DNA from 3 places in the Pantoea sp. SGAir0183 genome. Region 2 is predicted to be linked to each of the others. Evidence: predicted binding sites of a transcription regulator. Region 2 holds the regulator's gene; each other region holds the start of a gene.

Region 1 (4,266 bases), 520 kb from region 2:
GGGTGAGCTGGATATCGTTTTAACGTCCGATATTCTGCCGCGCTCGGGCCTGTTCTATTCACCGATGTTCGATTTCGAAGTGCGCCTGGTGCTGGCACCCGATCATCCTCTGGCTCAGGTCGAACATATCTCCCCTGACGCACTGGCCGACGAAGTGTTGATGATTTACCCGGTGCAGCGTCAGCGGCTGGATATCTGGCGTCATTTTCTTCAGCCCGCGGGCATCAGTCCTGCACTGAAGAATGTGGATAACACGCTGTTGATGATTCAGATGGTGTCGGCGCGCATGGGCATTGCCGCGCTGCCACACTGGGTAGTGGAGAGCTTTGAAAAACAGGGGTTAGTGATCACGAAAACACTGGGAGAGGGATTATGGAGTCGGCTTTATGCCGCCGTGCGTGACGGCGAGCAGCGTCAGCCTGTGCTGGAAGCCTTTATCCATTTTGCCCGTCAGCATGCCTGTGAACATTTGCCTTTTGTCAGGAATGCCGCGCATCCTGCAGCCGTTTAGCCGCATGAGCGACAAAGCTGCGCGGCGGCGGGCAAAATCCCCTATAATGCGCAGCCTGTTGACTGACCTTGAGACGATCTCACCATGACTAACAACGATATTTTGCGCAGCGTGCGCTATATGCTCGATCTGAACGATGCCAAAATGGTGGCGATTTTTGCCTTAGCGGAGTGCGAGGTTCCTCAGGCCGATATCACCAGTTGGCTGAAAAAAGATGAGGATGCGGCATTTCGCCCCTGCCCCGATGTCCTGATGGGCTATTTCCTGAATGGCTTAATCTTTCATCGCCGTGGGAAAAGTGAGGATGCCCCTGCGCCTTCCATCGAGCGTAAGATGAATAACAACATTTTCATGAAAAAGCTGCGTATTGCATTTGACCTGAAAACGACCGACATCCCTGATATCCTGAAAAAAGCCAACTTCACCGTGTCTCAGGCAGAGATTGGCGCGATCTTCCGTAAACCGGATCACAAAAACTATCGTGAATGCGGTGACCAGATTCTGCGTAATTTCCTCAAGGGGCTGACGATGATTCATCGCCCTGCGCCAGTTAAGCCCGCTTAAACCAGCCGCCGACTTACGCTCGTCCCGCCGGAGAAAGCGCACCGGGATAACAATGCGGTCCGCTCTGCCGGGCGAGCAGACGTCGTCTTGCTCGCCTTCTGCCGACGCGCGCCCCGTCCGCCATGGGATCGCAACAGACTGAGCGGCCTGCTACTTTTGGCGTCGATGCGCGGCGATGCCTTGTTTCTTCACTGTTGATTGTTCTTACCGACCACCCAGCGCTTATGGACCCACAAGGACGCTACTATCACGAGCGCACCGGCAATAAAGCTTGGCCAGTGTGGCTTTTGCTGCCATATCGCCAGGTTGACCAGCAAGCCTGCCGGCACATGCATGTTGTTCATGATGCCCAACGTGCCAGCATCGACCTGCGTAGCACCGTAGTTCCACATAAAGTAACCCAGTCCGGACGCCACCACGCCCAGCCAGACCAGAATGCCCCACTGCAGTGAGGTGGTCGGGAGTTTATGCGGGTTGCCCCAGACGGCCCAGGCCACCACCGCAATCAGCACCGCGCCCAGATAGAACCACGAAAAGGCCGTGTGCTGCGGCACAGGACGGGTTTCCTGCAAACGTTTGTAGCCCACCATACCTGCTGCAAAGCAAATATTGGCTAACTGTACCAGCAACAGGCCGAACCAGAAGTTATCGCTGACTTTGTCATAACGAATGATTGCCGCGCCCGCCACAGCCAGCAACGCACTGAAAATGTACCCTGCGCGCAGAGGCCGTCGACTGATCACGTCGTAGATCAACGTGACGTACAGCGGCGTCATCACGGTAAACAGCAGGAATTCAGACACGCTCAGATAGAGATAGGCTTCGAAACTCAGTAAATACATGATGCCCAGTTGCAGCATGCCTACCAGCATATACAGCAGGAGCGTAGAGGGGCGATAGCCGCGCCAGCGCAGGAAAGGCAAAAATACCACGGCCGCCAGCGCCAGGCGCATCAGCACCGAAAACCAGCTGTCAACCTGACCGGCAAGATACTCGCCAATCAGGCTGAATGAAAAAGCCCACAGAATGGTAGTAACAATCAATAAAAGCACGGTAACAACCCCGAAATAAACAGAGCGACAGTGTAAACAATGTCCGCACAGCAGGGAGATTTATCTGGTTGACATCTGTGCATTAACCAGGCAGTTACGCATTAATCTGCCGGTCAGGCTTTTTATCTTCTCATCGGGCATATCCTGTCAGCAGAAAAATGTGCGCATCAGCGCATCGGCCTGAGCTTTTTGCGCCAGATTGTCATAAATCTGTAACATATTTGTCATTCATCACAGTAAAGCCATGTATCTCTGTCTATTCTCTGCGCGAAATGGCGCATCCCGATCGCCGTTTTCTTGAGTTTTGCCCAACCTGCCGGGAATCAAAATCATAATGCGCCCTGGAGGGCCGCCGCTATGTTGAGTATTTTTAAACCTGCACCACACCAGCCCCGGGTCGAAGATCATCGTATCGATCCACGCTACCGTCGCCTGCGCTGGCAAATCTTTATCGGAATTTTCGTTGGCTATGCGGCCTACTATCTGGTTCGAAAGAATTTCGCCCTGGCGATGCCCTACCTGGTTGAACAAGGCTTCTCACGCGGCGATCTGGGTTTTGCGCTTTCAGGCATCTCCATCGCCTATGGCTTTTCCAAATTTATTATGGGTTCGGTGTCAGACCGGTCGAATCCACGGGTCTTCTTACCTGCCGGCTTAACGCTGGCGGCTGCTGTAATGCTGATTATGGGGTTTGTGCCCTGGGCAACCTCCAGCATTATGGTGATGTTCGTACTGCTGTTCATCTGTGGCTGGTTTCAGGGAATGGGCTGGCCGCCCTGCGGACGCACTATGGTCCACTGGTGGTCACAAAAGGAGCGCGGCGGCATCGTTTCTGTGTGGAACTGTGCGCATAACGTCGGCGGCGGGATTCCGCCCCTGCTGTTTCTGCTGGGGATGGCGTGGTTCAACGACTGGAAAGCCGCGCTATATATGCCCGCCTTCGGGGCGATCGCCATTGCGATTCTGGCCTTTGCCCTGATGCGCGATACGCCGCAATCTTGTGGATTACCGCCGATTGAGGCCTATAAAAACGACTATCCGGTGGATTACAACGAAAGTCATGAGGAAGAGTTCACTGCCAGACAAATCTTTATGAAGTATGTCCTGCCCAACAAACTGCTGTGGTACATCGCTCTGGCAAATGTGTTTGTCTACCTGCTGCGTTACGGCATCCTCGACTGGTCACCGACCTACCTGAAAGAAGTAAAGCATTTCACGCTTGATAAGTCCTCCTGGACCTACTTCTTTTATGAGTATGCGGGCATTCCCGGTACGCTGTTGTGCGGCTGGATGTCAGACAAGGTCTTTCGCGGCAACCGTGGTGCGACAGGGGTGTTTTTTATGACGCTGGTTACCGCTGCTACCGTCATCTACTGGCTAAATCCGCCGGGCAATCCCGGTGTGGACATGGCCTGCATGATCGCGATTGGCTTTCTGATTTATGGACCGGTAATGCTCATTGGTCTGCATGCGCTGGAGCTGGCACCCAAAAAAGCGGCTGGCACGGCTGCCGGGTTTACGGGGCTGTTCGGTTATCTGGGTGGCTCAGTCGCGGCCAGCGCCATTGTGGGTTATACCGTCGATTATTTCGGCTGGGATGGCGGATTCATCGTGATGATTGCCGGCGCCGTTATGGCGGTAGTGCTGCTGCTGTTAACCATGATCAGTGAGCACCGGCATAAGCAAAAAAGGGCATAACGGATTTGCCAGAAGGCCGGCTTACCGGCCTTCTTTTCGGATTACGACAGATAGAGTGTTCTCAGCGTCTCCGGGACGGCATCCTGGGCATTACTGCCAATCACTTCCAGTTCAGGTAAGGTGTCTTTCAGACGCTGATGGGCGTTAGCCATAATGCAGCCTTTGCCTGCCATACTCAGCATTTCGACATCATTCATACCATCACCAAACGCAATACAGTCTTTAAGCGTAAAGCCTAACTGTTTTGCCACCGCTTCCAGGGCATGGCCTTTTGACACGCCGCCTGCCATCACTTCGAGGCAGGTCGGCAGCGAAAAACTCACGTTAACCCTGTCGCCCCAGCGTGCTTCGATGGCCTGCTCCATAGGGACAAGGTGTTCCGGTTCTTCACAGGTAAAAAAGACTTTGCTGATGCCATCCGTCGGCAGCATGCCCGGCTCA
Region 2 (4,266 bases):
ACACGTTGCCGGTGAACCTCATTCAGCTTAACGCCCTGCGCCGTCTGCGGGACTTTGACGACGCGATCACGGCCCGGGCGCATGGTTTTGCCGACGCCACGGATTATTACCGTCGCGCCAGCGCTATGCCGCGCCTTAAGTTCGTGACAAAACCGCTGCTCATCATCCATGCAAAAGATGACCCGTTCATGAGCGATGAGGTGATCCCGCAGCCTGCGCAATTATCTGCCACTATTACCTATCAGCTGACACAGCAGGGTGGGCATGTTGGTTTCGTCAGTGGCACCCTGCGTCAGCCTCGGTTGTGGCTGGAGCAGCGCGTGCCACAGTGGATTTCCTCTTATCTGGATAACTGACTCTGTGATTATTCCCTGGGAACAGGTTTCTCCCGAAACCCTTGAAAATCTTATCGAAGCGTTTGTTTTGCGTGAAGGCACGGATTACGGCGAGCAGGAGCTCAGCCTGACGGAAAAAGTCGCCGATGTGCGTCGTCAGCTGGAGCACGGCGAGGTCGTTCTGGTATGGTCGGAACTGCACGAGTCGGTCAACATCATGCGCAAAAGCGAGTTTCGTGGCTGATGCAACGAACGGAAAATCGTGCTAACAATGCTCATCGCCCGACGTCACAGGGACTTCAACTATGTCTGCACGCCATCCGATTATCGCGGTAACGGGCTCCAGCGGTGCGGGAACCACCACCACCAGCCTGGCGTTCCGTAAAATTTTTCAGCAACTCGGTTTGCACGCTGCCGAACTGGAAGGGGACAGTTTTCACCGCTTTACCCGACCCGAAATGGACATGGCTATCCGAAAAGCGCGCGATCTGGGGCGACATATCAGCTACTTTGGCCCGGAGGCGAATGATTTTGGCCTGCTGGAGCAAACGTTCATCGAATACGGCGAACACGGTAAGGGCCAGTCGCGTAAGTATCTGCACACCTATGATGAAGCCGTTCCCTGGAACCAGGTTCCCGGCACCTTCACGCCCTGGCAACCGTTACCTCCGGATATGGATGTGCTGTTTTATGAAGGCTTGCACGGCGGCGTGGTGACTGCACAACACAATGTGGCGGAAAAAGTCGATTTGCTGGTCGGCGTCGTGCCCATCGTCAACCTGGAGTGGATTCAGAAACTGGTGCGCGATACCAGCGAGCGTGGCCATTCACGCGAAGCGGTGATGGATTCGGTAGTGCGTTCCATGGAAGATTACATCAATTTCATTACGCCGCAGTTTTCACGAACCCATATTAACTTTCAGCGCGTCCCCACGGTGGATACCTCTAATCCCTTTGCCGCGCGCACCATCCCTTCGCTGGATGAAAGCTTTGTGGTTATCCACTTTCAGGGGCTGGAAGACATTGATTTTCCCTATCTGCTGGCCATGCTGCAGGGATCGTTTATTTCCAATATCAACACGCTGGTGGTACCCGGCGGCAAAATGGGACTGGCGATGGAGTTAATTATGGCGCCGTTAGTAAAACGGCTCATGGAAGGGAAACGGATTGAATAACCACAGAGGCCAGCCTGGCCTCTGTGAGATTACAGCGCGATCACTTCGTAGCTGTGGGTAATGTTGACGCCTTTGCCTAACATGATGGCGACAGAGCAATATTTTTCCGCTGACAGATCGACAGCGCGTGCCACGGCTTTATCCGAAAGTGCGTTGCCGCTGACGATAAAATGCAGATTGATATGGGTAAAGATGCGGGGGGCTTCTTCCCGACGTTCAGACAATAGTTTCACTTCGCAATCAACCACATCGTTGCGGCCTTTTTGCAAAATTGACACAACGTCAATGGCGCTGCATCCCCCTGCCGCCATCAGCACCATCTCCATAGGGCTCGGCGCTTTATCGCCAGAATTGCCATCCATCAGTACCTGATGGCCGGACGATGATTCCCCCAGGAATGTTAACCCTTCAACCCATTTGACGCGTGCCTGCATAATTTTGACCTCAGAATACCCTGTTTTGGCTCAGCGTACGCTTTTGCCTGGGAAACAGCAATCCAGAGAAAACGCCATCTTGCTGAAGCGAGACAACACAAGACAGTCGACGTAAGCTGTGCTACAAACAGAGCTGAAAATATTTTTCGTCATCCGAAGACGAAGCCGGGAAGAATGATGCGCACTGCGCCGAATGCAGCCCGAATAATTTCCTGAATGGAAAGACGCTTAACGCTTACATCGCCTGGCAGGGAAACAGAGCCCTGTATTTTGGGCACGATTACAACAGAGGATAATAGCGAATGGTTCTCGGCAAACCGCAAACAGACCCTACACTTGAATGGTTCCTGTCCCATTGCCATATTCACAAGTATCCATCCAAAAGTACGCTCATTCATCAAGGTGAAAAGGCGGAAACGCTTTACTACATCGTTAAAGGTTCCGTTGCGGTACTGATTAAGGATGAAGAAGGCAAGGAGATGATTCTGTCCTATCTGAATCAGGGCGACTTTATTGGTGAGCTTGGCCTGTTCGAAGAAGGTCAGGAGCGCAGCGCCTGGGTACGTGCGAAAACCGCGTGCGAAGTGGCAGAGATTTCCTACAAAAAATTCCGTCAGCTGATTCAGGTGAATCCGGACATCCTCATGCGCCTCTCCTCGCAAATGGCGCGCCGTCTGCAGGTCACATCGGAAAAAGTGGGCAACCTCGCGTTCCTTGATGTCACCGGTCGCATTGCGCAGACGTTGCTCAACCTGGCGAAACAGCCGGATGCCATGACGCATCCTGACGGCATGCAAATTAAAATTACGCGTCAGGAAATTGGCCAAATCGTGGGATGTTCACGTGAAACCGTGGGACGTATTTTGAAGATGCTGGAAGACCAGAATCTGATCTCCGCACACGGCAAAACAATTGTTGTTTACGGCACGCGCTAAGCTTTATTCTTCACGGCATAATGGCAACGTTATGCCGTGAATTATTTGCGTTGAGCCGATGTGGCGAAGAATAATTTATCACCCTGAAGTTAACTATGCCCTGCGCCAGACACTGGTGTTGTGTCTCCCCGTCGCGCTCGGCTGGCTGTTTGGCGATCTGCAAAAAGGATTGCTGTTCTCATTGGTGCCTGCCTGCTGCAATATTGCCGGTCTGGATACACCCCACAAACGCTTCTTTAAACGCCTGATTGTCGGCGGCAGCCTGTTTGCCCTGGGTAGCTTACTGATGCAGTGGCTTCTGTTTAAAGACGTGCCCTTACCGCTTATTCTTTTCGCTCTGCCTTTGCTGCTGGGCGTGACAGGTGAAATCAGCCCACTGCACGCACGGTTACTCCCTGCCACACTGATCGCAGCGATATTTACCACCAGCCTGATTGGCCGCATGCCCATTTACGTACCGCCCCTGCTCTACATCGGCGGTACGCTGTGGTATGGCCTGTTTAACTGGTTCTGGTTTTGGCTGTGGAAAGAGCAGCCAATGCGTGAAAGCCTGAGTCTGATTTACCGCGAACTGGCGAACTATTGTGACGCCAAGTACACCTTGTTGACGCAACTTACCGATCCGGAGAAGGCGCTACCACCGTTGCTGGCGCGGCAACAAAAAGCAATCGACCTCATCAACACCTGTTATCAGCAGATGCATATGCTGTCCGCCAGCCGCGATCACAGTCATAAGCGACTGACCCGCGCTTTTCAGGTCGCACTGGATTTACAGGAACACATTTCTGTCAGCCTGCATCAGCCAGAAGAAGTGCAAAAACTGGTAGAACAAAGCCATGCTGAGGCCGTGATTCGCTGGAATGCGAAAACCATTTCCGCCCGTTTACGTGAGCTGGCAGACAACATCCTGTACCACCAACTGTCCAGTCGCTTTGATATGGACAAGCAGCTGGGGGCACTGGAAAAAATCGCCCGTCAGCACCCGGACAATCCGGTAGGAAATTTTTGCCTTTATCACTTCAGCCGCATCGCACGGGTACTGCGTACACAAAAGCCCCTTTATCAGCGTGATTTGATGGCGGATCGCCAGCGCCGTTTACCGCTTCTGCCCGCACTCAGAAGCTATCTCTCGCTGCGCTCTTCTGCCCTGCGCACGGCCGGACGTTTTTCTGTGATGCTGATGCTGGGTAGCGGGCTGGCGCTGTTCTTTTCGATTCCCAAACCCTACTGGATTCTGATGACCATTATGTTTGTCAGCCAGAGTAACTACAGCGCTACACGGGTGCGTATTCAGCACCGTGCGCTGGGCACCTTTGCCGGGCTGGTGATTGCGGCAGCCTCGCTGCGGCTGGATGTCCCTGAACCGCTGGTGTTGAGCATCATGCTG
Region 3 (4,266 bases), 350 kb from region 2:
CTCCTGCGGAAAGCTGTTCTCTTTATCGCTGAAGTAGCCCCAGTCGAACAGAACAGGCACACCGGCGATTTCCCAGTGGCCTGACGGCGTATCTTTACCGGATGAGCGTTCGCTGGCGTAAGCGTAAGCGCCTTTTATCTCAGCGTCAGGGTCCAGTCCCGGCGGGAAACGCCCGGTAGAAAGCTCGGCCGCTTTGCCCAGACCTAACGCGGTCATATTCGGTAAGTGCAGCGGTCCTTTACGGCCCTGATCCGCTTTACCGTTAAAACAGGCTTCTGCGATATGACCTAACGTATCGGAACCTGCATCGCCGAATTTGTCGGCATCTTTGCTGGCGCCGATTCCAAAGGAATCCAGCACCATAATAAAAGCACGTTTCATGCCAGTCTCCTGCGCTAACGCGCGCGACAAGTCAAAAAAAAGCGATCAGATCAGTATACCCGAATCGTCTCCGGTATACAGTCTGTTATCCGCGTTATCCCGCTTCAGTCACACGGCGATAAACCACCGGTGTGGTCGCCGGGGCGCTGTCCCCCAGAGTGATGGCCGCTTTGACAGCGGCGGCGGCCTGCTGCCAGTGCGCTTCGCTGCTGGCATGAATAACCGCCAGCGGGCGTGAAGCGTCCACCCGCTCGCCCAGCGTGATCATGTCGCTTAAGCCCACGCTGTAATCAATGGCGTCGCTGGCGCGCTGACGTCCACCGCCCATCGCAACCACCGCCATGCCTAACGCGCGGGTATCCATCTGCGTGACGTAACCTGCGCCATCGGCATAAACCGCTTTGCTCATCACAGGGGCTGTGAGGTAGCTGTCGTAGCGCTCAACGAAATCGGTTGGGCCACGTTGTGCTGCCACCATGCGGGCAAATACCTCTGCGGCTTTGCCGTTATCCAGCACGGCGAGAAGTTGTTCACGGGCGTCGGTTTCGTTAGCCGCCAGTTTGCCGGAAATCAGCATTTCGCTGCACAGGGCCAGCGTCACGTCCAGCAGGCGCGGATTGCGCTGCTCACCCGTCAGGAAGCGCACGGCTTCGCGCACTTCCAGGGCATTGCCCGCCGAAGAAGCCAGGACCTGATTCATATCTGTTAGCAGCGCCGTGGTACGGCAGCCCGCGCCATTCGCCACGCCCACAATGGCCTGCGCCAGACTCTCAGAGGCTTCCCAGGTCGGCATAAAGGCGCCGGAGCCGACTTTGACATCCATCACCAGCGCATCCAGGCCTTCGGCCAGTTTTTTTGCCAGGATCGAAGCGGTAATCAGCGGAATGGAATCCACGGTGGCGGTGATATCGCGGGTCGCGTAAAAACGTTTATCCGCCGGTGCCAGCGAGTTAGTTTGCCCGATGATGGCCACACCAACCTGCTTGATGGTCTGGCGGAAATGGTCATCGCTGGGGAAAATGTCAAAACCGGGAATCGCCTCCAGCTTATCCAGCGTACCGCCGGTATGGCCCAGTCCGCGTCCGGAGATCATCGGGATATAGCCGCCACAGGCCGCCACCATGGGTCCGAGCATCAGCGAGGTCACATCGCCCACGCCGCCCGTGGAGTGCTTGTCGACCACCGGCCCGTTCAGATTCAGTGAAGCCCAGTTCAGGACGGTGCCGGAATCCCGCATCGCCATGGTCAGCGCAACGCGCTCCGGCAGTGACATATCGTGGAAATAGATGGTCATTGCCAGTGCGGCAATTTGCCCTTCGGACACGCTGTTATCGCGCACCCCGTTGATGAAGAAACGAATTTCGTCTTCAGTCAGCGCCTGGCCGTCACGTTTTTTTCGAATGATTTCTTGTGCGAGGTACAATGTCGCCCCCTTACGTCAGGGAAAGAGGAGAAGAGGCGGCCGTGAGCCGCCCGGATGAATCAGTAACCCGACTTGCTGGTGTCGCTGCTGTGCCCAAGCGTGTTGAGCAGATTTGCCAGCAGGCTGGAGGCACCAAAACGGAAATGGCGGGCATCGGCCCAGTCGGCACCCAGCGTGTCATCCGCCAGTTGCAGATAGACAGCGGCATCTTCAGCGGTGCGAACGCCGCCTGCCGGTTTGAAGCCAACCTGCGCTTTCACACCTTTGTCGCGAATGACGCTCATCATGATCTGCGCCACTTCCGGCGTGGCGTTGACCGGCACTTTACCGGTTGAGGTTTTGATAAAGTCAGCCCCGGCATCAATCGCAATTTCAGAGGCCTGACGAATCAGCGCTTCCTGCTTCAGTTCGCCGGTTTCGATAATAACCTTCAGTAAAACGCCGGCTTCCGCACAGGCGGCTTTGCAGGCCTTGACCAGATCAAAGCCGACCTGCGCATTGCCTGCCATCAGCGCGCGATAAGGGAAAACCACATCCACTTCATCAGCGCCGTAAGCGATGGCGGCACGGGTTTCGGCCAGCGCAATCTCAATATCGTCATTGCCATGCGGGAAGTTGGTTACGGTGGCAATGCGCACGTTAGGCGTGCCCTGCTCACGCAGCGTTTTACGCGCCACGGGAATGAAACGCGGATAAATACAGATGGCAGCGGTGTTACCCACCGGAGATTTCGCCTGATGACAGAGCGCGATCACTTTCTCGTCGGTGTCATCCTCGTTCAGCGTGGTTAAATCCATCAGTTTCAGGGCGCGCAGGGCCTGCTGTTTAATATCGGTCATGGTGATCTCCAGAACATCGGGTAAACGTTCGCCCACCCTTGAATGTGATAATATTAACAATGATAACGGCCATTTTTTGTGCACCAAATCACATAAAAGTATGAAACGTCTGCAAATACTCAGCGAAATTTAGATTATCTGCAAAGTATGGCGCAAGGCAGCCAGTATAAGACAGCGACAGGGATGTTACTATTATAACATTTCACCAGGACATGATGTGACGGCGGGAATTATGTGAGCGAAAACAGCGCATGACTGTTGTGCCATAACGCGTCGGCGATTTCGGCGGGCGGCTCGTCACGCAGTTCACACAACACCTGCCAGACTAAAACGGCGCGCTCGGGCCGGTTTGGCTGGCCCTGGTAGCCGTTCAGCGGCATATCAGGCGCATCGGTTTCCAGCAGCAGCGACGAGAGCGGTAAACGGGCAATCGTCTGCCGGGTTTTACTGGCTCGGGGATACGTAATCGTGCCGCCTACGCCAATCGCATAGCCGAGCTTAATAAACGCCTGCGCCTGCTGCAGGCTACCGGCAAAACCGTGTACGACGCCGCGCCGTGGCACAGCCTGACGACGCAGATGCAGTGCCAGCTGATCGTGCGTGCGGCGCGAATGCAGGATCACCGGCAGATCGTAACGTTTCGCCAGCTTCAGTTGCGCATCCAGGAAACAGGTTTGCTTATCAAACTGCGGATCGTCCCGATACAGATCCAGGCCGATCTCACCGAGGGCCACCAGCTTTGGGGGCCGCTGTTGTAACAGGCTTTCAAGCTGAGCGAGGTGCTGCTCATCGTGCTGCTCCGTCACAATCGGATGCAGGCCGAGTGCGGCATATAACGCGCGGTGCTGCCGGGCTAACTGGCAAACAAGGTCAAAGCGCCCTGCCTCGACCGATGGCACAATAATTTTTTCTACGCCCGCGTCCGCAGCCTGGCGCAGACTGACGTCGGCCGCGTCCACAAACGGCGGAAAATCAAAGTGACAGTGGGTATCAACAAACCTCATGTCAGCGGACCCTCGCCATAAGTGCCATCGTTGCCGGTCAGCGGGATGACCGGAGCGATATCCCCCGGCTCATTTGCCACCGGCGCAGAAGGGACCACAATATCCAGCCCTGTGTGGGGCTCGGCATCGCTCAGCCATTGCCCCAGCGTGGCAATAAAGTAGCGACCACAGCGGCGCCCCAGATGGTAATCCTGATTCAACGCGGCAATACGACTGCCCAGTGCGTTACTGGCTAACACGCGCGGCGGGAAGATTTCGATGATACGTAAATCGCCCGGCGGCTTTTCAATAAACTGCTGGGTTTCGCGATAGGTCTGCTCGTGATGGTGCAGAATCTTGATCATTGGCTGCAGCGCCCCGCCGCTGAACCAGCGTTCCATACGGGTCACCCAACGGGGCACATCGAACATCTGCGACGGCACGGTACGGATGACCACAATGGTATCGGCCCCGCGTTTTGCCGCTTCGCGCACGGGAATCGCATCGCTGACGCCGCCATCCAGATAGCTTATGCCTTCCAAATCCACGCCCAGACGGTAAAAGCCCGGAATGGCGCTGGAAGCCTTAATAATATCCAGCCAGTTACTGGCTGTGGGGGCAAAGTAACTGGGGGCATAAT

What was found. The regulator CRP, encoded in region 2, controls carbon source genes, mostly activating them, when cyclic AMP is high. The targets are predictions, from matches to a motif close to ATGTGANNNNNNTCACAT.
Region 1: glpT (glycerol-3-phosphate transporter) is a predicted target of CRP. The motif match lies at 2,286-2,303, and genes of this name have one in related genera.
Region 3: deoC (deoxyribose-phosphate aldolase) is a predicted target of CRP. The motif match lies at 2,720-2,737, and genes of this name have one in related genera.

The regions. Positions count from the first base shown of each region.
Region 1 is NZ_CP028053.1:4,258,265-4,262,530, forward strand. Features, by position in the region: gene metR (HTH-type transcriptional regulator MetR) at 1-511, shown strand, start outside; gene C1N59_RS19815 (YehS family protein) at 596-1,075, shown strand; gene C1N59_RS19820 (carboxylate/amino acid/amine transporter) at 1,264-2,127, opposite strand; gene glpT (glycerol-3-phosphate transporter) at 2,485-3,825, shown strand; gene yigL (sugar/pyridoxal phosphate phosphatase YigL) at 3,867-4,266, opposite strand, start outside.
Region 2 is NZ_CP028053.1:411,336-415,601, reverse strand. Features, by position in the region: gene C1N59_RS01900 (hydrolase) at 1-356, shown strand, start outside; gene C1N59_RS01895 (YheU family protein) at 361-579, shown strand; gene C1N59_RS01890 (phosphoribulokinase) at 641-1,510, shown strand; gene C1N59_RS01885 (OsmC family protein) at 1,540-1,944, opposite strand; gene crp (cAMP-activated global transcriptional regulator CRP) at 2,247-2,879, shown strand; gene C1N59_RS01875 (YccS/YhfK family putative transporter) at 2,938-4,266, shown strand, end outside.
Region 3 is NZ_CP028053.1:764,633-768,898, reverse strand. Features, by position in the region: gene deoB (phosphopentomutase) at 1-381, opposite strand, end outside; gene deoA (thymidine phosphorylase) at 476-1,804, opposite strand; gene deoC (deoxyribose-phosphate aldolase) at 1,864-2,643, opposite strand; gene C1N59_RS03720 (TatD family hydrolase) at 2,874-3,647, opposite strand; gene C1N59_RS03715 (patatin-like phospholipase family protein) at 3,644-4,266, opposite strand, start outside.